4 regions of the Pelotomaculum sp. PtaB.Bin117 genome follow, and region 2 is predicted to be linked to each of the others. Evidence: riboswitches for the same ligand, from Rfam matches in the RefSeq annotation. Region 2 holds a riboswitch; each other region holds the start of a gene.
What was found. Region 2 has a riboswitch for cyclic di-GMP ahead of A4E54_RS14475 (Calx-beta domain-containing protein). Riboswitches for the same ligand answer to the same signal wherever they lie in the genome.
Positions count from the first base shown of each region.

Region 1 (5,870 bases), on a different contig from region 2:
AGAACAGCCTGCCCTACCTGATCAAGAAACTGGAGGCCCTGGGGATGGACGGGCAGGCCCGGGAACTGAAAGACCGCTACCTTTACCTGGACCGCATTGCCCGGGAAATACAAGAGCGTGTAATGGACGTATGGCTCCTGCCGGTCCAGGAGGTGTTCAGCCGGTTTCCCCGCTTCATCCGGGAGCAGGCCAAAAAGCTTGATAAAAAGGTGGATCTGGTTACCGCCGGGGAAGACACCCGCCTGGACCGGAACATCATCGAAGAGATTTACGAGCCCCTGCTGCACCTGGTGCGCAACGCCATGGACCACGGCCTGGAGGAACCGGAAGAGCGGCTGAGGGCGGGTAAAGACCCTGTTGGCGTCATCCGCCTCACCGCCCGGCGGCAGGGAGAGAGGATTATCATCCAGGTATCGGATGACGGCCGGGGTATTGATGTGGACACTCTGGCGGAAAAAGTCGTCTCCGGCGGGATGCTTTCCCGCGAACAGGTGGAAGCAATGAGCGCGCGGGAGAAGCTGAAACTGGTCTTCCTGCCCGGGCTGAGCAGCAAGGAGGAGATCTCGGACCTCTCCGGGCGTGGCGTGGGCATGGACGCGGTGAGAAACACGGTCAAGCGTCTGGGAGGGACAATGCAGGTGGAGTCAGCCCCCGGGCAGGGGACCACTTTTGTCGTCAGCCTGCCCTTTACCCTGGCCACCAGCGAGGTTTTGATGGTGCGGATCGGCTGCGGCATTTACGGCCTCCCACTTTCGGCAATCAGGGAAACCGTCCGGGTGGAGGAAAAGGACCGCAGGACCATGCGCGGCCGGCCCGTGGCCCTGCTGCGGGGGGAGATCGTCCCGCTGCTGGAAAACAGCCTGTATTTGGAAGCAACTGCCTCCTGCCGGGATGAGACAGTCCTGGTGGTGCTGTGGCAGAAAGCCGCATTACCTGTGGACACCGTGCTGGGCAAAGAGGTGATCATCGTGAAGCCCCTGACCGGGGAATTGAAAAGGCTGTCCGTCTTCATGGGCGCCGCGGTGCTGGGGGACGGGCGGGTGCTGCTGGTGCTGGACCCCAACGAACTGGTGCGCCTTTCCTTTGGTGACCGGGACAAGGAGGGAATTATTCATGCGAATGGAAATTGATCTGCCGCTGCTGCTGCCTTACGTGGAGAAAATCAGACAAAGGCTCCTGGACCAGGCTGCCGGGGTCCGAAGGATAGTGTTTACTGCTCCGGGACTGGATGCTGCAGGCCTGCAGCTGATCGTCGCCCTGCAAAAAGAATTTCCTCACGTAGCGGTGGAATTGGCGCCGGAGGGGCCGGGGGAAATTTTCAGGGAGCTCTTGGCGGGGGAGGTGCGTCCGGGTGTATAAAATTCTGGCGGTGGACGACTCTCCCACCGTGCTCGCCAGCATCAAGCTGGCCCTTGAGCGCCGGGGGTATGAATTGCATACCTTCCAGCGGGCGGACGAGGCGTTAAAGCAGCTAAACAGCAAAAAGGCGGACCTGGTTATCACCGACCTGAACATGCCCGGTATGGACGGTATAACCTTTATCCGGCAGGTGCGGGCCAATACGACTTGCCGCTTTACACCCATCGTCATGCTGACCACCGAGTCGCAGCAGGCCAAAAAGGAAGAGGCCCGCAGAGCAGGGGCCACCGCCTGGATAACCAAGCCCTTTACCCCGGAACAACTGGAAATGGTACTTAAAAAGCTGCTGCGGTGAACACCTTGTGAAAGTTTACACCAGGCGATTCCCATCCTCCCGCCCGCACATTATATAATATTACAATTACCGTTTCAATTAAAGCTAGGAGAGTGTTTAATTAATGGGACTAAAGTCCTATTTACATTAGGATAGAAGTTTTATATAAATTAACAGATAAGTACAAATATAGTGAAAGCTATATGCGCAAAGCTGCGGGTCTAAAGTGCCGGACTTGCACTAAGACGGCCGGGTTGCCGGGAAAGTTAATAATCATACCGACAGACACCCCGGTTGGCCGGGGTATTATTTTTGCTTTTAGAGGTTGATTAATAATGCAAGACGCAGAGCTTATCAGGGAATTTGTAGAAGAAGCCGTCAGTCATGTAGATGTTGTTGAAGTTGGCTTGTTAAAATTGGAAGAAGGCGGCGGGGATACAGATATCATTAATAATATTTTTCGCGCTGTACACAGCGTCAAAGGTACGGCAGGTTTTTTTAACTTGAAAAATATTGTAAACTTATCCCATGCCATGGAAAATCTGCTTGGGGAAGTAAGAAACGGCAAGTTAAAAGTGAAAAATGAAATGGTCGATGTTTTACTGGCGGCTAATGACAGTCTAAAAAACCTGATTATAGATGTGGAAAACAGTGATAATATTGATATTTCAGGGCATTTGGCCAATATATCGGCCAATATGAGCGGTCATGCCGGCGCAGGCCGGCAAATAGAAGTTATTAATGAACGGATGTCTGTAAATGAGCAGCCAGACGAAGAGGTTATCATTGCAGATGGCCGGGAATCAGCTATATTGGACGCTGTAGAGCGTGGACAAAGGGTTTTTAAGATAAGCCATAAAATTGACAAGGAGGTTGCGCTGAATTACGACCTGCCTGCTGACTTTATAAAAAAAATTGAGTCCATCGGCCGGCTTATTGGTTATGCAGATAATGATTTTCTTATTACCACGGTGTTGGAGAAAAGTTTGGCGGCTCTGGCCCTGGATATCCCGGAAGAAAATATTATTGAGTTGGATGTCAATGACGGGTTGGACGAACTTGCCCGGCTCATGGATAAAGGAAGCAATAGTTCTCAAACAGAGAAAAATGCCTGCCAACCTGATGTAAGACCGGCGTTGCCCGAACAGGCTGATTTTGACGCGGCCACTGCCAGCCCGGCTGCTGCCGGCTTACCGGTATCTGACGGAGCGCCGGATGGAACGAAAAAACAGCAGGTAGTGAGCATTGAAGACACAATCCGGGTTAACGTTTCTTTGCTTAACGACTTGCTGAATCTGGTCAGTGAAATGGTTCTCGGGAGAAACCAGCTGTTGCGCATACTTGGGGCTTACCGCAAGGAGATCACGGGTTTGAATGTTTTGTTGCAAAACATCGACAGCATAACGACCGAACTGCAGGAAAAAATCATGCAAACACGTATGCAGCCCGTGGCAAAAGTATTTAACAAGTTTCCCCGGATCATTCGGGAATTATCCAAAAAAATGGGTAAAGTTATTGAATTGCGGATGGAAGGTATTGACGTTGAACTGGATAAATCCATTATTGAAGCCCTTGGCGATCCTCTTACCCACCTGGTGCGCAACGCGGTTGACCATGGCGTTGAAACACCGGATGTGCGGGAAAAAGCCGGTAAATCCAGGGCTGGCGTCATTATTCTGAAAGCCTACCACGAGGGCGGCCATGTCAATATTGACATTATTGACGACGGTGCCGGGATAAATGTCGAGATTGTGAAGAAAAAAGCTTTGCAAAATGGGCTCATCAGCCCGTCGGAAGCTTCTCAGATGGGAGAGCGCGACCTGCTGGCGCTGCTCTTTCGCCCGGGTTTTTCCACTGCCGAAAATGTAACAGACCTTTCCGGCAGAGGTGTTGGGATGGATGTGGTCAAAACCAACATTGAAAAACTGGGCGGTGTCATGGAAATTATGACTAAACCGGGATTGGGCGCCACCTTTCGCTTGATCCTTCCCCTCACCCTGGCAATCATTCCTTCGCTGATTGTTGAAGTGGCGGGACAGAAATTCGCCCTGCCCCAGGTAAATTTGCAGGAAATGGTACGCATCAAACCTGGCGACTTCTCACGAAAAATCGAGATGATTCGTGATTCATGGGTAATGCGCTTGAGAGGCAAGCTTCTACCAATTGTTCACCTGGCTGATGTGCTGGGTTTGCCAAGGTTCTTTGATCCAAACCAGGTTATCCGGACACTGGTGATCAAGAGCGGCTCCAAACGCTTCGGCTTGATTGTCGATCTCATTCACGACGGCGAAGAAATCCTGGTCAAACACCTTCCCAGGTACTTGAATGATTGTCAGTGCTACTCCGGGGTAACGATCCTGGGCGATGGCAAGACTGCGATGATCCTGGATCCGGAGGGTATTTCCAACAAGGCGGGCTTAAGATTCATTAATGAGAATCAGGAAAAATCTGCTGTGGACGCATATGCCAAAAGCATGAACGAGCGGCAGAACTTGCTGCTCTTCAAATGCTCCGGGTCGGAGACCTTTAGCATAGATCTTTCAATGGTGGCGAGAGTGGAAAAAATTCAGTCGGACCAGATTGAAAGAATTGGTGACAAGGAATTTATCCAGTTTAGGGGTGAAGCGTTGAGACTCATCCGGCCTGAAGACTACCTTCCCGTTACCCGTGTGGAAAAGAGCAATCAAACGCTTTTTGTTATAATCCCCAAACTGGTCAGACATCCTATGGGCATCCTTATCGAAAAGATCTACGATACTATAGAAGCAACGATTCAGTTTGACCGGGAGGATGTTAAAGCTAAAGGCCTGGTTGGTTCAGCAATCTTGAACAACCGGATCGTACTCATTATCAATATTTATGAGCTTTTTGAAACAGCTTCCCCGGAGCACTACCAGCCGGGCGACGGCATGCTGGAAACCGAAAAGAAACAAACGGTGCTGCTGGTAGAGGACACTCCGTTTTTTATCAAAATGGAGAAAAAGTATCTTGAGTGGGCGGGCTACCATGTTCTGACAGCGTATAACGGCAAGGAAGCATGGGAAACGCTCCAGGAAAATCATGTTGATGTTGTGGTAAGCGACATCGAGATGCCGGTGATGGACGGTTATGAATTAGTAAGCCGGGTACGCGCCGACAGCAGGTTTGCCCGGCTGCCGGTGGTTGCCGTTACTTCCAAGGCTGATAATCGCAGTATAAAAAGAGGCATGGACGCCGGCTTTGACTATTATGAGATCAAACTGGACAAGGAAAAATTATTGAAAAAAGTAAAGCTTGCTCTCGAAAAAGGGAATAAAGTAGTATAACATGGTAGTGTAGCATAATATGGATGAGGCAAAGAAAATGGAGAAAGAGCGCGGTAGAGGTTTCAGCTATGCGGTTGACGGAAAAAGCAAGATATTGTCTTTCTATCTCTGTGAGAATCTCTTTGGCCTTGATATAACAGCGGTAAAAGAAATCAACCGCAATATCGAATACACACTTGTACCTGACGCGCCGTCCCATATTATCGGTTTATTAAACATGCGCGGGCAGATAGTCACCTTGTTTAATCTTGCCAGGCTTATGGGGTACGAACAGGAGAACAAAAGGCGGTCAACATGCATTATCTTGAAAAACAAAGCAGACAACCCCGATTACGTTGGTTTTTTGATTGACCGGCCCGGTTCAGTCATCGATGTTGACGAAGATATTTGCGAGTCGCCTCCGGCAAACATGGGGAGCCTGGAAAATAAGTTTTTAAGCGAAGTGGTCAAGCTCAAGGATGAGCTGTTGTTAATCATTAATTGGAAAGCGATCATAGAAGTTTTAGGAAAGAAAACTGAGAGACAATCCCATTACTACCGGAAAGAGGACCTGGTGGTCAGGCGGATACAGGAATTAAAAGGCATGCGCATTCTGGTGGTTGAAGATAGTCGAATCAACCAGAAAATGATCCGGGAAATTCTGGAAGGGTCGGGAATAGTGGTGGAAACCGCTGATAATGGTCTAGAGGCGGTTCGGAAGGTTAATGAAACAGCCATTCCCTATGACGCTGTGCTTATGGATGTACAAATGCCGGAGATGGATGGTTGCGAGGCAACCCGGGTAATTCGCGGTAACGCCGATTACGCTAATCTGCCAATTATTGCCATGACTGCCGACGATATGGACGAAACCCGGGAGGCTTGTCTAGCTG
Region 1 is NZ_MVQM01000095.1:993-6,862, forward strand. Features, by position in the region: partial or broken gene A4E54_RS06345 (chemotaxis protein CheA) at 1-1,130, shown strand, start outside; gene A4E54_RS06350 (hypothetical protein) at 1,114-1,359, shown strand; gene A4E54_RS06355 (response regulator) at 1,352-1,714, shown strand; cyclic di-GMP riboswitch class I at 1,866-1,955, shown strand; gene A4E54_RS06360 (hybrid sensor histidine kinase/response regulator) at 2,029-4,998, shown strand; gene A4E54_RS06365 (response regulator) at 5,036-5,870, shown strand, end outside.
Region 1: another riboswitch for cyclic di-GMP. It lies ahead of A4E54_RS06360 (hybrid sensor histidine kinase/response regulator); the one in region 2 lies ahead of A4E54_RS14475 (Calx-beta domain-containing protein).

Region 2 (5,870 bases):
CGCCCGCCAGCCTCAAAGTCTTTTCCAGCAATTCCTGGCCGGTCAGGACCAGCTGCCGCCTGGCCAGGTCAAGAGAGGCCATCAGAATATAAGACGGACTGGTTGTCTGCAATAAATCCAGCGCGCCGGCCACCGCGCCGGGGTCAAGGAGTCCGCCGCTCAGATGCAGCAGGGCACTCTGGGTCAAAGAGCCGCCCATTTTGTGGGTGCTCTGCACGGAGGCGTCGGCACCGGCCGCCATGGCGTCACCGGGCAATCCGGGGTGAAACCGCAGGTGGGCGCCGTGCGCCTCATCAACAAGAAGCGGTTTGCCCGCATCATGCGCCGCCCGGACCTGCCCGGCCAGCTCGTCCGCCACCCCGTAGTAGTTCGGCCGGACCGCCAGGACAGCCCCGGCACCGGGGTTCGCTTCAAGCGCCCGACGTACCTGCCCGGGTGAAACGCCCCCAGCTATCCCAAATTCTTTGATTGTCCAGGGAGCGACATACTCAGGGTCGGCGCCGGACAAAATCAAACCGCCCATTACGGAACGGTGGGCGTTCCTGGGCACAATTACTTTCCCCCGGCCTCCCACCGCCAGCAGTAAAGCATGCACGCCTGCCGTGGTACCGTTTACCAGAAAAAAGCTCTTGGCGGCTCCATAGGCCCGGGCCGCCAGTTCCTGGGCGCGGGCAATCACCCCCCGCGGGTTATGCAAGTCGTCCAGTTCCGGTATTTCTGTCAAATCCAACGCGAACAAAGCTTGTCCGCCGAGAGACGACAATTCCACGGGCAGACCGCGGCCCTGCTTGTGCCCCGGCACATGAAAATTTGCCGCCCATTTCCCGGCATAATTTTGCAGCATCTTAAAAAGGGGAGCGTCACACTGTCTGGTAATCGCCGGCAACCTCCAGACTCATTATTTTAAAATGCCATAAATTGCTTAGGCAAGATCGAGTCCATTATATTTCAGAAAAATGCAAGTTATACTAATTAAATATTTTATCATACCTGACATCGACCTACCAAGTTTAGGCATTGTCATTGCCAGCAGTTTTAACTCATAGATAACCGATTCCTGGTCAAAATATTTTTATGCAAGAGTCAGTAATTGAACTTTTTCGTCCCGAATTATTCTGACTCCTGACTCCTGACTCCTGACTCCTGAATACTTAAAGAAAGGGTGTGGACAGCCACGGCCGGAAATATTAATAAGAAGGTCGATGAAAAATCCCTGTCAAGAAAGTATCGCACTAATGTCGGCAGATTAATCAGGGCGTTTAAACTCGGTCTTTCCGATCAAGAAATTGCCGAAAGAACCGGTGTCAAGCTTTCCACCATCTATTTAATCAAGCAGGACATCGAAATGCTCCACAGGCGGATCCGGCTTGCCAAAAAAAAACAAGCCCTGGCGGAAGCTCAAGCCCTTGGGAAACACCAAATTTTTTTCAACCCTGTAATAAAATAATCATAATCAGGGTTATCAGCGGATAAAGCCAAGATTTTATTTTCGCAGTCGCAACAGATATTATGGCCGGCGACCCAAAGCGCCTGCTCTCCCTCTTGCAGCGCCCGCCGGCAAATGATACACACTGGAAAAATGCTGCTCACCCTTCTTCATCACCTAATATTTTTTTAAAAGATTTCAACATTAGATTATGCGCTCAATCATTTCGGGGTGACCTTATTAAGGTCGCCTGCAAATAAGAAAAGTAAATTTTGTAAAAAAACAACCGCTTCGACATATTACAACACTATCCGCCACTATCATATGATATAATACAATTTATAGTATAAAATGGCAAACCGATTGAAAAGTTGGGGCGCAAAGCTATGGGTCTAAGGCTGGTAAGGCTATGACTGCCAGGCTGCTGTGACATAATCCAAGCTGATCAAGCCTCTTATCCTTCACCGGTGCGGAGGCTTTATTATATATCTCCAATCTAACCAAGTTCGGGGATTGCCAAACAATCCCATAATCTAATAAAAGCGTTGCTAAATACTTTGAAAACTTGACCTTAAGGATTGCTTATTAGTTGACGAACTAATATATATAGGGTCTATTTGATTAGCGAATTATTTTACCAAGTTTGAGGAGGCTTGAAAAGAATGATTCCAAAACTGAAGCTTATAAAAAACATACTATTTTTCTTTTTGTTCTGCGTTGCCTGGTTGAATCCTTTTCAAATTAAACCGTTGTTCGCAGCTACGCAGACGTCATTTTCAGCTGTTACGTACACGGTAGCGGAAAACGCGGGCACCGCGACGATCACGGTCTACCGGAACGGCGGCTCCACTGGACCGGTGACGGTTGATTACGCCACCAGCAACGGAACAGCCCGGGCCGGCACCGACTACACGGCCGCCAGCGGCACTTTGACCTTTGCCGACGGTGATACCAATGAGTCTTTCACCGTGCCTATTATAGATAACGACGCCAAGGAACCAACCAAAACAGTCAAGCTCACCTTGAGCAACCCGACCGGCGGCGTTGCCCTCGGCTCTCAGAAAACGGCTGTCTTATATATTACTAATGACGACGAGTCCAACGGACAGCTTGAGTTTTCCGCCGCCGCCTATACTGTAGGGGAAGACGAAGCGACCGGATACGCAACGATTACAGTCAACCGGAACAACGGTTCCCATGGGGCGGTAACGGTTAACTACGCCACTGCCAACGGAACGGCCAAGGCCGGCACGGACTACACGGCCGCCACCAATACGCTGACCTTTGCCGACGGTGATTCAGCTGCAAAAACATTCACCGTACCTATTATAAATGACACCGCCTATGAATCGACGGAAACAGTCAAGCTTACCCTGAAAAGCCCGACCGGCGGCGCCACCCTCGGCTCCATGAGAACGGCTGTCTTAAACATTACCAACGACGACGCGTCTCCCGGTCAGTTTGAATTCTCCGCTTCCACTTACACGGTTGCGGAAGACGTATCAGGTGGAACCGTAACCGTCGAGGTTTACCGGAACGGCGGCTCCAGCGGGGAGGCGACGGTTAACTACGCCACCAGCGACGGAACGGCCAAAGCCGGCACGGACTACACGGCCGCCACTGATATTCTGACCTTTGCCGACGGCGAGACTATACAGACGTTTGAGGTTACTATTACAAATGATGAATTTTACGAGCCGACGGAAACAATCAAGCTCACCCTGAGCAACCCGGCCGGCGGCGCCACCCTCGGCTCCCCAAAAACGGCTGTCTTGCGGATCGCCAGCGAAGATTCTTCCAACGGCGAGATGGAGTTTTCCCTCACCTCGTACAATGTGATGGAAGATGCGGGCACCGTAACCGTCGAGGTTAACCGGAACGGCGGCGACAACGGCCCGGTGACGGTTAACTACGCCACCAGCGACGGAACGGCCAAGGCCGGCACGGATTACACAGCGGTCAACGATACTCTGACCTTTGCCGACGGTGATACGGCCGCAAAAACATTCGACGTGCCTATTTTAAACGACAGCACCTATGAGCCGACCAAAACGGTCAAGCTTACCTTGAGCAGCCCGACCGGCGGCGCCACCCTCGGCTCACAGAAAACGGCTGTCTTGAACATCATCAACGACGATGAGTCCAACGGACGGCTTGAATTTTCCGCCGCCGCCTACACCGTGGCGGAAGACGCGGGAACCGTAACGGTCTCGGTCTACCGGACCGGCGGCTCCAACGGGCTGGTGACGGTTAATTACGGCACCACCAACGGAACAGCCAAGGCCGGCGTGGATTACACAGCCGTCAACGATACTCTGACCTTTGCCGACGGTGACACGGCCGCAAAAACATTTGACGTGCCTATCACAGACGATACCGTCTATGAGCCGACGGAAACGGTCAAACTCACTTTAAGCAGCCCGACCGGCGGTGCCACCCTCGGCGCCCAGAAAACGGCTGTCTTGAACATTGCCAACGACGACGCGTCTCCCGGCCAGCTTGAGTTCACTGCTGCCTCATACACATTTGCGGAAAACGCGGGAACAGTTGCGATTGCGGTCTACCGGAGCGACTCCAGCGGCGCGGTGTCGGTTAACTACGCCACCAGCAACGGAACGGCCAAGGCCGGCACGGACTACACGGCCGCCAGCGGCACTCTGGATTTTGCCGACGGACAGACCACCAATACATTTAACGTACCTATCATAGATGACGGCACCTACGAGCCGGCGGAAACGGTCAAGCTCACCCTGAGAAATCCAACCGGGGGCGCCACCCTAGGCACCCAGAAAACGGCTGTCTTGAACATTGCCGACGACGATAACAAAGGGCTGTTTGAATTTTCCGCCGCCACGTACACAGTAGCGGAGGACGTTGTCACAGCCGAGATCACGGTCAGCCGGAACGGCGGCTCCAACGGCGATGTGTCCGTGGTATGCTATACCAGCAACGGAACGGCCAAGGCCGGCACGGACTATACGGCTACCAGCACCACTCTTAATTTTGCCGACGGCGATACTACTGAAACGTTCGACGTGCCTATTACAAACGACGGCCTGTGTGAATCAACGGAAACGGTCAAACTCTCCTTGACCAGCCCGGCGGGTGGAGCCATCCTCGGCGCGCTGAAATCGGCCGTGTTGTATATTACCGACGACGACGCTTCCAACGGCCAGCTTACTTTTTCCGCCGCCACGTACACAGTAGCGGAAAACACCGGAACGGCGACGGTCACGGTCAACCGGGAGGGCGGCGACAGCGGTGCGGTGACGGTTGATTACGCCGCCACCAACGGAACGGCGAGGGCCGGCGCGGATTACACCGCCACCAGCGGCACCCTGACCTTTGCCGACGGAGATTCAGCCGCAAAAACATTTGACGTGTCTATCACAGACGACGGCCTGTATGAAAAGACGGAAACGATCAAGCTCAAATTGAGCAGCCCGACCGGGGGCGCCATCCTGGGCCCCCAAAAAACGGCTGTCTTGAATATTACTGATGACGACTGCAAAGGCGAACTTGAATTATCCGACGCCGCATACACAGCAGCGGAGGATGCCGGAACGGCTGCAATCACGGTCGAACGGAGCGGCAGCACCAGCGGAGCGGTGACAGTCAATTACGCCACCACCAACGGGTCAGCCAAGGCCGGCGCGGACTACACGGCCGCCAGCGGCAGTCTGAGCTTTGCCGACGGAGAGGCTTCCAAAACATTCGACGTGCCTATTATAGACGACAGCTTGTACGAGCCTGCGGAAACAGTCAAGATTACCTTGAGCAGACCGACAGACGGCGCCACTCTGGGAGCCCGGAAAACGGCTGTTTTGAGCATAACCGACGACGACGAGTCCAACGGTCAGTTTGAATTTTCCGCCGCTTCGTACACGGTGGCGGAAGACGAAGCGACCGGATACGCAACGATTACAGTCAACCGGATCGGCGGCGACCACGGGGCGGTCACGGTAAGATACGCCACCAGCAACGGAACGGCCAAAGCCGGCGCCAGCGCGGACTACACGGCGGCCAACGGCACCCTGAATTTTGCCGACGGAGAGACTTCGCAGACGTTTGAGGTAGATATTAATAACGACGACTTGAATGAGCCTACGGAAACGGTCAAGCTCACCTTGAGCAGGCCAGCCGGGGGCGCCGCTCTCGGCTCCCAAAAAACAGCGCTATTAAGAATTACCAACGACGACTCGGCAACTGGCGAGATAGAATTCTAACAATTAGTATATTATGAAATTGGTTTTTGAAAATGTAAAACCTGCCGGCTCCTAATAGGAACGGCAGGTTTTAAACTTTCATGCAGCTCATATCGGGGTATCGCCAACATTTTAACGAGAATATACTCTAAGACATAAATTACCAGCTAAATCGCTGGTTTCTTTACTCTAAGATATATATTACCATTTTTATATAGTGGTCTGCAGTGGCCTCAACG
Region 2 is NZ_MVQM01000174.1:12,447-18,316, reverse strand. Features, by position in the region: gene A4E54_RS14485 (aminotransferase class I/II-fold pyridoxal phosphate-dependent enzyme) at 1-886, opposite strand, end outside; gene A4E54_RS14480 (hypothetical protein) at 1,163-1,447, shown strand; gene A4E54_RS15840 (sigma factor G inhibitor Gin) at 1,399-1,572, opposite strand; cyclic di-GMP riboswitch class I at 1,770-1,855, shown strand; gene A4E54_RS14475 (Calx-beta domain-containing protein) at 2,089-5,652, shown strand; gene A4E54_RS15970 (Tn3 family transposase) at 5,842-5,870, opposite strand, start outside.

Region 3 (5,870 bases), on a different contig from region 2:
TGGTTCAATCACTGCCGGCTGGGTTATAATTACCGTTTGGATGAGCTGAGCGCGGCGCTTGGTGTGGCGCAAATGGAGTCAATAGATGAGATCCTGGCCAAGCGTGAAGCGGTGGCAATGGCTTACAACGCCAAACTGGGGCGTTTGGCAGGGGTGTTACTCCCGTATATGGAGCCGGGGGTAAGGATCAGCTGGTTTGTCTACGTCGTACGCCTGGTGCCGGGTATTGACCGGGACCGGGTTATGGCGTACTTGCAGGGGAATGGTGTGGATTGCCGGCCGTATTTTCAGCCAATTCACTTGCAGCCGTTTTATCAGGAGAAATTTGGTTACCGCGCGGGTGATTTTCCGAATACAGAGCTTGCTGCTTCCTCAACATTGGCGCTGCCCTTTTTCAACAACCTTACAGAAAAACAGATGGATTATGTGGTTGAAGCGCTGACGGAGGCGATACGTCTGAAAGTATAATTTCCTAACGAAAAGGCCGGTTAGTTACCGGCTTTTTTCGTTCCATTAAACAACGGGGATTGTTCTGTTTTCGTCTTTTCCGTAACATTTACGTCAACGTCGACATCCGCGGGTATTTCGTAAACGATCCGGTTGTTCTCTGTTAAGAGCAGCTTTGGCGGCTGATCCGGTGTGTTTCCGTTCAAAGTTATATCAATAACTTTATACTTTGTCGTAGCCTTGGTCACGACCATTTCCACATCGCCCATTTTAATAACGTCGCCAACTTTGCTTCCCGTGGCGATAGAACTAATGCTTTTAAGCGTCGCTGCGGGCGTGGAGATTGGTGATTGGTTCTGGACCGTGCTTGTGTTTGCAGGGTTCGCCTGATTCGCTGCGGGTTGAGTATTGTTGGGGCTGTTGCTGGAGTTTTGAGCGCCGGATGTATTCGTCTGAGATGACTTATCGGTTTTACCGGCTTTTTGCAGATCTTCGGTTTGTTTCGCATAGGTCTGTTTGCTTGCTTCTATTTCTTTAGTGTTAGCGCTTGCGCCTCTCCATAAATAAACCCCGATAATAATGGCAAAGCCAAGGCACACCAGCAATCCGGTAAATAGAAGTTCTTTGTTATTCACTGATATCTATCACCACCTTTAGATCCTTTTTGTGAAATAGGAATTTACTGATATTGTATTCAACAGCCGAAGAAGTGTGCAAGTAATTACCGGGGCAAAAGGCCAATGTGGCTTAACTAAAACCTGACCATACGCCGGATATGGATATGCTCACGCCCGGACAGGACCCGCTTAGTGAGAATTGTAACAAGCGATAATGATAAGCCCCGCGAATACCGCGGGGCTCATTTAAAATGTCGGCAGGTTATCCAGATTGTTTGTTTCGCTGCTGTCGGGATTGCTTCTAAGGTATTCCTTTCCGCTCTTTGCTTTTGCCACATTAACTCCTTCAATTTTACCGTCTCTGGCCATCATGATGGCCTCATCAATGCCATATACGTTGTTGTCAATCATAACGTCAGTGATGTCGCCTTCCGCGTTCTTCTTCACTTTATCTATTTTCATTTATTATCCCCTCCTGACTTTAGTATGCCCGGAGGTAAACGATATAGTCGTTTCATCGCTGTAAGCGATGAATGTTATTATTCATTGCAAAATTTAGACAAGATTTTGTAATGTTTAGACAAGGTTTTGCTGTTTTTTGACAAGAATAATAGACAATCAGCTATAATACTGCTAAGTTTAATTGTATTATTATCTCTCGCTTAGTCCTTCAAAGGGGTTGAATTTTTGAGGATAGAAGCAAAACACGAGTTGCCTTTCATGCTATTTCTTTCTGTTATCCTGGCGGTATTAATAATTCTGGAGGTGAGCGGGACCGCGCGGTTTGCCTTGGGATTGATTTTCGTCCTGTTTTCCCCCGGGTATGCCTTAATTGCAGCTCTATTCCCAGCCAGGGATGAACTCGACGTCATTGAACGAGTTGCCTTGAGCTTTGGTCTAAGTATAGCCGTGGTACCGCTGCTGGGTCTTATCCTGAACTACACTCCATGGGGAATAAGGCTTTATTCCATATTGCTGACGCTTTTGGTTTTTACGATCCTGCTGTTCGTTATCGCAATCTACCGAAGAAATAAACTTTCTGTTGAAAAACGCTTTGTGGTTTCTTTTAACGCAGACACTATCAAATGGAGCAATCTTTCAAGGTTGGACCGAATTCTCTCGTTAGCCCTGGCGGGAACCATCATTTTTACGCTAGGCGGCCTTCATTACATCGCAGCTGCACCAAAAGTTAGTGCGAAGTGCACAGAGTTTTATATTTTGGGCCCTGGTGGGGAGGCAGAAGGTTATCCCCATGCTCTGAAAACGGGTGAGGAAAAGGAAGTCATCTTGGGAATTGTTAACCACGAATGCCGTCCGGTTTCTTACGCCGCTGAGGTGCGCATGGACGGTTATGTGAAGGCACGGCTGGGCCCTTTTGTATTAAACCATGGAGAAAAAAAGGAAGAATCCGTTAAGCTCAGTGTTTATGAGCCCCATGAAAATCTGAAGGTAGAGTTTTTACTATTTAAAGATGGGGAGAGTGAACCCTATCGCTTCCTGCATTTATTGGTGAACGAAAATGAGTAGAACGCAAGCCCATCTTTCAGCCTGGGATCCTGAAATCAAAAGTGCTGTTTCCAAAAAAGATCACTTATTTGTCTGGCTGTACGCTATTGCCATCACTGCCGCGGAGGTCGTTACAACCTTCCATGACCCGCTGTACGGGATTGTCTGGCATGTGGTTCTGCTGGCAGCCTTGCTCGTACATGCTTCCCTGGTCAACAAACAGGCGATAAATCTGGTTTACTTAGCGCTGTCCCTGGCTCCGCTGATCCGGATCATGAGCCTTGCCACGCCGTTGGTTGGCGTTCCGCCTATTTACATGTACCTGATTATCAGTCTTCCACTCTTTACCGCGGCGGCGTACGTGATGAGGTATGCCAGCTTTAAGCCAGAGGATGTCGGGTTGATCGTGGGCAGCTTGCCCCTTCAGTTGCTGGTGGCTTCCCTCGGGGTGCCGCTGGGCTTAATAGAATACCTGATATTAAGGCCCGCTCCTCTAGCGCCGGAGCTTACTTTTCAGCATGTCTGGCTTCCGGCGCTGATCCTGCTTGTCAGCACCGGTTTTTTGGAAGAGTTTATCTTTCGCGGGGTTATGTATCGTGCGGCTGCGGAGACATTAGGCAGGTGGTACGGCAGTATTCACATTAGTTTCATTTTTGCGATGCTGCATATTATGCATCGTTCACCGGCGGACTTGGTTTTAGTTTTTGCCATTGCGCTGCTTTTTTCCACGATCGTCGGCTTCTTTAGATCGCTTTTAGGAGTCTCCCTGGCTCACGGATTAACGAATATCGGTTTATATATCATATGGCCGTATCTTCTTAGATAAAAAACGAAAAATTTCCCGTGACCCTCAAAAAAAATATTATAGACAGCGTATACACATAATATAGGTATTTTAGTACCGTCCAAAAGAATGCTTTGGGTCTATTATTTTGTAAGAGCGCTGTTTTTAATTGATTTGTGTAAAATATCACAATCGTATTGCTCAAATCCTGGAAACAACTGAAAAGGCAAACTTACCGAAAGGTAGGGGCGCAAAGCTACGGGTCTAAAACCGGTCCTTTGTCTCAGCAGAAGTGCCGGTCAATGATCGCCGGGCTGCAGCAAAAACCTATTTTAAAAGCAAAGTACCGCTGCACATTGAGCCGGCAGCGGTACTTCTCGTTTGCAGGGATTGCTGTGCAAAATCAGACAAGAAAATGTAACTTTTAGACAAGAAAATGTAACAATTAGACAAGGTTGGCAGGAATATGTTATTATTCAATTAATTATAATTCTTCAAGGAAGGTAACCAATTGAACACGATAACTTTCTTATCTTTGTTATTGGTCTCGTTTCCCGAAGCGATCCTGGTGGCTGCCCTGGGGTTTCTACTGGTAGGACTCAGACCCTGGTGGCGCGATTTACTAATAATCGGAGTTTTACAGGCGGGTTTTGCTTATGTCATCAGGCTCTTGCCGGTACCTTTCGGGCTCCACTCAATTTTTGAAACATTTTTATTCATTCTAAATATTCGCGTGGTTACCCGCCTGCCATTCAGGATAGTAATGCTTGCTTCTTTACTTGGCCTAATTTTTTACGGCTCGGTAGAAACCGTAGCGATACAGTTCTTGCTGCATGTCAAAGGTTTTTCGCTGACTGATGCCTGGAATTACACTTTTATCAGAGTTTTATACTTTCTTCCTCAAGCCTTTGTCATGCTGATATTTATAGTTGCCTGTAAAATTTTTAATATATCTTTAATCGGTTATTCTCAAGCATATAGTTATTCAGGGTACTTATCAAGAAAAGAAATGCAAAAATACTTAAAGGAAGAAATTATTAATAAGCACAATATTTTTATCTTTGTAGTCGTTCTTTTGCCCGTACTGTTGCTGACGATCTTAAACAGTGCTTTTAACGCGGTCAGGTTGAATATTTTTCCGGGGGAACATTTTATTATCTTTAACGGACTCATGGGGTTATTTATCATTGTTTTAACGGTACTGTCCACTGTCGCCGTCAAAAAAATCGGACAGCACGTGGAAAAGGAATACGAGGCCAAGAGAGCGGAGGAAAACTTAAAACAGATCAAACAATTAATTGATTCTTCCAGAAAACAGAGGCATGATTTCCACCACCAGCTGCAAACCATTTACGGGTTGTTGGAAGGCGGTTATTTTGAGAGAGCGCGGGATTATATAGGCGGGGTATTCGGCGATGTATCCAAAACTGTGGATTTGATAAAAACTGATAATTTTAGTGTCAGCGCCCTTCTCTACACGAAAATAGGCCTGGCCGAAGCCAGAAGCATAGAAATGGAAATAAACATTGAATGCAGTCTCAAAGAAATACCTTTAACTCCTCGTGAGACAAGCTCATTGCTGGGAAATCTGATTGATAACGCTCTTGAAGCCGTGGAAGACAAAACCGGTGATTTCAGGCAGGTAAAAGTAAAAATAGCACGTGAATACGGGATGTACATAATCATCATAAGCAATACGGGGGACCCGATCATGCCTGAAATCAAAGACAATGTCTTCAAGCCGGATTTTACGACGAAAGAAGGTCACTCAGGTTTGGGCCTGTCAATCATCAAAGATATTGTAACAAAATACCGCGGTAACATTGAGATTATCAGCGATCCTGAAGAGACGACCTTTGCCGTCACAATACCATCAAAAAAGAGGTAGATTTAATGAATTTAAACCAGATGGCCACGGAAACCGCGAACTACCTTTCCAGGGAACTGGCGCTGGATATTGGTAAAATTGATACACTGCGCTTCGGCCTGGAAATTATTTTTGCCACCCTCATCAAAGGGGTTATTCTGCTCAGTCTGGCGCACTTCCTGGGCATATTTGCCGAAGTAGCTTTTGCCATCGCCTGTGGGGCCATTTACCGGCTCCTAAGCGGCGGAGCCCACTGCTCCGGTTACTGGAGATGCCTCACCCTGGGAGTTTTTACTTTTCTTGGCGCCGGAGAATTGGGAATATATTGGGGACGTTGCCTATCAATCAATTTCCTGACATATGCGTTGCTGGCCGGCTACGTAACATCCTTCTGCTGTGTGATAGCTTGGGTGCCGGGGGAAGTGCCCTATAAAAAGATCACAAATATTTCTGAAAGGAGAATGTTTAAAATTCTTTCACTGACCTATTTAAGTCTATGGCTGGCGGCCAGTATAGCGATTGCCCACTATGCCTACTTATCCCTCGCTATTGCCGGCCTTGCCGCCGTCATTATCCAGACAATCAGTTTTTCCCCGCCTGGTTATCAGGTCATCCATAAGTTTGATGACTTTTTAACAGCACTATATAA
Region 3 is NZ_MVQM01000126.1:3,127-8,996, forward strand. Features, by position in the region: gene A4E54_RS08885 (DegT/DnrJ/EryC1/StrS family aminotransferase) at 1-468, shown strand, start outside; gene A4E54_RS08890 (hypothetical protein) at 489-1,082, opposite strand; gene A4E54_RS08895 (DUF3892 domain-containing protein) at 1,311-1,526, opposite strand; gene A4E54_RS08900 (DUF1616 domain-containing protein) at 1,752-2,591, shown strand; gene A4E54_RS08905 (CPBP family intramembrane glutamic endopeptidase) at 2,584-3,396, shown strand; cyclic di-GMP riboswitch class I at 3,570-3,676, shown strand; gene A4E54_RS08910 (sensor histidine kinase) at 3,866-5,242, shown strand; gene A4E54_RS08915 (accessory gene regulator ArgB-like protein) at 5,248-5,870, shown strand, end outside.
Region 3: another riboswitch for cyclic di-GMP. It lies ahead of A4E54_RS08910 (sensor histidine kinase); the one in region 2 lies ahead of A4E54_RS14475 (Calx-beta domain-containing protein).

Region 4 (5,870 bases), on a different contig from region 2:
ACTCAAGCAGATCACTCGCCTTAACAGGTTTTTCCGTCAACTCAACTTTTTCCTTAAAGCCAACTTGTTCTCCCGGCTCAGCGGGATATACAGATTTAAGCCAGTCAAGCAGTTTCTGCGCGTCGTCCTTTTGCTTCAGGCACAGCTTATCCTCCCCGTTAATCACGATCACAGCGCCTTTTGCATTAAATGACAAGGTCTTGCTCAAAACATCTTTCAGAGCTTCGCAGTCTAATATTTCCTCTTCCTTTACCCGCACTCCGTTATATGAGACTTTTTCTCCAACCGTCAAGGCCGTGCCGGCCTGTTCGGATTTTAACTCAATCAACTCGCCCAGGGCTTTTTTCGCGTCATTCTCGTGAGCGACAACAGCTACCACTTTCCCATCGACAGTCACGGCGCAGGCGTTCCCTCCCAAAAAACCGTAAGCCGTTATCGCCAGGATAAAATACAACGCCACGCCCAACCCTAACTGGCAGGCGACTGACTGCTTGGAAAGCCACCGCTTCAAACCGTTCAGAGACTCCCCTAGCCCCGGAAGGCGCCGCAAGCCTTCATGAAATTGCGGCAACTGCTTCAACTCCTTTCCGCATGCTGAAATCAACCAGCCCTGATTTGGGAAAAACCACAAAGATTATAGCATATACTATTAATCCTGGTAAACTAATTAATAAAATAGAAAACGGCCCAATTACAGCCGCAGAATGAGAATTTTGAGAATATTCCACTTTGTTGGCTTAATTGACCGGGCTATTTACAATCAACCGGACATTTCCGCTTCCCGCGCCTTTAAAAAATGGCGCGCTCCAAGCGCTTTCGCGCCAATATGCAACCATGTTTGTACGGCTTAATAATGAACCTATGCACTCATTTAGAAAAAGAACCTCATCCCGGCGGGACAAGGTTCTTTTTATCTTTCATTCTCTTTTACGCAGACCTGATTGCCGACTGTGCAAGAAGTCTTGCAGGCTGACTGGCAGGAGGTCTGGCACTCGCCACAGCCGCGATCCTTAATAGTTGCCGGCAACCGGGTGCTGTTCAAGGTTTTAATGTGTTTCTTCAAATTTCCCACCCCCGCTAAAACATTATAAATGATTCGGAAAAAAGGCGCAATAAAAATGAAATAAATTTTAACAAACAAAAAATCGGAATTAATCGTAAAACTTTTCAGAATAATATGTAATATTCCTATTGATTTGTTTACCATCCCCTGTTATAATTAAATAAAGTTTCATAATATTCTAGTAATTTAATCAATTTAAAATACTGCTTGAAAACCCTCATTCCTCTCCTTTTCTATGGTACCCGGGCAGCCGGGTATTTTTTTTTGCGCATTTTTATTGATATTAAAGGATTACCCAGGTATTTTATCGAATAAAACTCTTGATAGGAGTTGGTGTATCAATGAACCGTCAAAAACTTTTAGGTGTTCTCGTGGCCGGCATCATCGCTTTAACCGGGTGCAGCCAGACGGCATCCAACGATCCTCCGGCGGAGGAAGAGGAGCAGCAGGAAGATGTCTACTATGATGACGAAGGCTACTATGATGACGACGGCCATTTTATTCATACCGGCAAAATACACTCCGGCGGCAAGTCAAAGATAACATCGTCCTCTTCAAAGGGGCTGGGCTCGTCAGCCAAAGGAAGTGTTTCTTCTTGAACAGCCGGGCAAACCAGCCGCTCTCTATAACGGATCAATTGCATTATGAAAAATGGAAAGCGGTCATGGACCACCCCGCATTGCATTTTTTTAACTGGGGCGTTATGCACAACTGTCAATACGCCACTATAGAGCCGCTTGCAATAAGCAAGGAACTGTTAACCGAGATAAAAACGGCGACAGAGGCCTGCGGCAAGATTTATCAAAAAGCTGTCGACTTCGCCTTGAACAGCGCTCAGATTCTCCGTTTATTGGGCATTCCTGAAACAGCGATAGAGTTCTGCCGCTTGGCATATGATCCGCATATGCCCGTCACGGTAATCGGCCGGTTTGATTTCGCAGTCAACGGAGCCGGCGAAAACGCGGAAATAAAATTACTGGAATTCAACTCCGACACCCCCACCGGAGTTGTCGAGGCAAGTGAACTGAATGCCTTAATCACCAAATTACGCCACGTGAAAAACCCGAATGAAATGTTTGCCGGCAATGTAAAAAAAGCTTTTCACCAATTCATCTCAAAGAAATATGAAAATATTATTTTTACTTCACTGGGCTGGCACCAGGAAGACAAAGGCACTGTTTTAGCCGAGTTGGCGTTTTCCGGCCTGCCGGCTAAATACGTTCCGCTAGATAGCATAAGGGTAACCGCCGACAGGGTTGCGGACGACCGGGGAAACCGGATCGACCTGCTTTACCGGCTTTACCCGGTTGAGTGGTTTGCCAGGGAGATTGACGGGATAAAATTGCTCGAACTGGCAGCCAAAAGCAAGCTTGATCTTTTGAATCCCCCCTCGGCATTTGTGGCCCAGTCAAAAGTCATGCTGGCAATTATCTGGGAACTATATAAAAATACGCACTTTTTTAATAAAGCCGAACAAGAAATTATCACCCGCTACTTTTTGCCGGTCTACCTGGACAACATTTATTTCAAAGGCCGGCCGCACGCGGTCAAACCGGCTTTTGGCCGCGAAGGCGGCGGTGTGTGCCTCTATGACGAACAAGGTGAAATAGAAGCTCTTGTGGAAAACCAAGAATACATAAACGACCTGGTTTACCAGGAAAGAGTCACCCTTCCGATCCACACAATCAGCACATGGTCGGGTGAATTCACCGGGCGATTGCTGGTGGGAAGTTTTCTTATCGGGGGAGAATTCAGCGGGGTGCTGCTGCGGGTGGGAGAAGCCATAACCGGCGATCTCGCTTATTTTCTTCCCGTAACAAGCACCTGAGACCATGTGTTCTAAGGAAGGAGGTGAAAGCAAAACATGTTTTCGCAACAGATCCAATCATCACTGATTTGCCTGCTTGTCGCTTCATTAATTATATTACTAACCATCCTGGTTTTTGTGGCAATCACCAGATACAATGACTGGGAAGAAATCCGCAAGGGCAACATAGCCGCCGCCCTGGCCCTGGGAGGCAAGATCTTTGGGGTGGGAAACATCATGCGCTTTGCCATAATGTCAAACAGCGCCGCCGGGGAAACCATCCTCTGGGGGACGATTGGCCTTGTCCTATTAATTCTGGTATACCTGCTTTTTGAATGGCTGACGCCACGCTTGAACGTCAACAAAGAAATTGGTTCGGGCAACACGGCGGTCGGCCTGCTGTCACTGGTGTTTTCCATTACATTCAGCTTTGTAATAGGAGCCAGCATTTCGTAGCCGGTTCGTTGTTCATCCCCTTACCGACTCCGGCAGACTGATTGCCCCCCTGCCATAGGCAAACCCTTTGTTGCTGGCACAGTCTGCCGCATAGCCGGCCGGCGGCACAATAAACCTAATCCCTGCCGCCGTAATCATCACCGTCCCGGTCATAATCATCCCATGAAAAATGACTGTGAGGCACGGCGTAACGCATATGATGCCAACGACGAAACCGTTTTCTAATAAATAAGAAAACCATGGCTACAATTCCAAAAATGAGCAGGAATAGAATCAACACGAACAAAAATCCCAGCTTTAATAACATCAAACCTGACCCCTTCTTTACAATAATCAAAATCATATGACCCGATTTCCCGACATAACATCTGCCAGCGCCATCACGCCCATGCGGCAACCGGGTTTTCGGCACATAATCACCGAACCCGGCTGTACAGTATTATTCTACACCGCCGGCCGGATTCCTCGTCTGCTTCGTTTCGCAGGACAAAAGTCCTGTCGATAGGACAATAGTCCTATTTAGGACAATCGTCCCATTTACAATGGCTGCCTCACAATTTATAATACACTCAGGAAAAAAGAAAATGGCAAATCAGTCGAAAGACCGGGGCGCCAAATTACGGATCTAAGGCTTTCAGCAAGATGGTTGGACTATCGTGAATATCTAAAGACAAACAACTACCTTATTTCACGGTAAGGTGTTTTTTTTTAAATCGCGGCTCATACGGACAGGCTTCGGGGAAAATCTTCACTGCGAGACGCGGAAATTTCCACGTCATCAAAATTGCATGGGTGGGATGTAGATTCATGAAAGAAAATGCCTCAAATCTCCTTATCGTTGATGACAATAAAGGAATTTGCGCTTTATTAAACGAGCTGTTCAGTGAAGAGGGCTACGTGGTGGAAACCGCTTCCAGCGGTGAAGAAGGGCTCCGGAAAGTCCGCGCGAAAAGGCCGGCGTTAATCCTGCTGGATATTAAAATGCCGGGCATGAACGGTATCGAAGCTCTCGAAGAAATCGGGAAGTTGGCCCCGGGGGTACCGGTAGTGCTGATGACGGCATATACGGAACTGGATACAGTGCTCAAGGAAAAAAAGAAAACCCCTCAGCAATACTATATCGCAAAACCTTTTGCCCTAGAAGACATAAGTCACCTGGTTAAAAAAATTTTATGCGGTTAATCCGGGCGACGGTGTCCCGCACCGGCCATGAACACCCGTGTGCCCGCCGAATGGCTGTTGCCGTGGCAATAACGGCTTTTTCACGCCCAAGTTTATAAATGCTTTTATCCTCTTCCGGTTAATTTTACACCTCTCCGTTAATAGGCCCAGTACCAGCGAAGTTTAAACCAGACGCAAAGTAGCTACCACATTATGGTAACTACCTGGTTCTCAAAAAAAACTCTACAAGGGTGTCCAACTTTTCATCGGCAACATCTGAACCCAGTATATCCACGATCCGTTTTCGTATAGTACCTTCTTTAACCTCTACAAACAATTTCAATGATTCAGCTATTGCCTGCGATTGATTATCATTTGTATATTTAGCTGCCGTGGCCAGTAATTTTAAAGCTTCATCAGTAAAATATATATTTTTTCTTTTCTGATACATATTTTAAGCATCCTTTCGGCCATGTTTATGGTGGCCAGCTGTCCGAAGTGACACGGACGTAGATCCGGGAGACACCGTAAAGTAGTGTCCGGCGACACAATAATCCTGATTAATTTACTCTGTAATTGTATGGTTTTCATGGAAATAGTCGCTACTTTTTTGTCGGAATTATTACAACAGAATAATGCCTTCATCTATAGCTTGCGACAAAATTGTACCAAGGTTACACTACGTTTCGTTTCTTTTTCGGTATTTTAAAAAATACATCAAGTAACCATTCTCCATGATGTTCCTTAACTCCAATAGTATCTATAAGATCGTCGCCACAATGAAGATCAATAACATAAACATAATCAGTATCTACGCAAATTGGCATTCTTTTAATTTGATTAAAAACTGATAGTGCTGCTGCGTAATTATCATAAACAAGGCCAACAATCTCTTTCGCTTCAATATCATCTGCATCCATTTTACTTATACTAATACCGTTACTAATACCGGAATCAAATTTTTTATTTTTGGTCAATGCTATCACTCCTAAATCGGTATATTTATGTCGTTAAATTCTCTAATTCTCTGTCGTTGGACAAGTAGTCCACTGTCAAAATAACCAGGCACTAGGCTCCGGTCTTAAAATGGACGGAGTTAACGGCATAGTAGTCCATTCTTTTATTTAATCCATCCACAACCACACGAGCCTGTTTCATGTAGCCATTCATGACCACACACTTTGCAAGTATAATATGTTTCATCAGCAGAGCCCATTATTGAACTAAACGCTTTTTTCCCTGTACAGATAAGGTTAGCATGAGGAGAAGTATGGCGGGGTGCACCAATAAGTTTTTGGCACTCATCACATAGCTGCTTATGTGTGGTATAGTGGTTAGCTACATTAATTTCAAAGATATGCCCATTTTTAAATCTAACTGTTG
Region 4 is NZ_MVQM01000121.1:590-6,459, reverse strand. Features, by position in the region: gene A4E54_RS08400 (peptidoglycan DD-metalloendopeptidase family protein) at 1-571, opposite strand, end outside; gene scfA (six-cysteine ranthipeptide SCIFF) at 911-1,063, opposite strand; gene A4E54_RS08390 (hypothetical protein) at 1,405-1,662, shown strand; gene A4E54_RS08385 (glutathionylspermidine synthase family protein) at 1,659-2,891, shown strand; gene A4E54_RS08380 (DUF350 domain-containing protein) at 2,928-3,326, shown strand; gene A4E54_RS08375 (hypothetical protein) at 3,442-3,633, opposite strand; cyclic di-GMP riboswitch class I at 3,903-3,985, shown strand; gene A4E54_RS08370 (response regulator) at 4,134-4,508, shown strand; gene A4E54_RS08365 (hypothetical protein) at 4,708-4,938, opposite strand; gene A4E54_RS08360 (hypothetical protein) at 5,162-5,464, opposite strand; gene A4E54_RS08355 (hypothetical protein) at 5,608-5,870, opposite strand, start outside.
Region 4: another riboswitch for cyclic di-GMP. It lies ahead of A4E54_RS08370 (response regulator); the one in region 2 lies ahead of A4E54_RS14475 (Calx-beta domain-containing protein).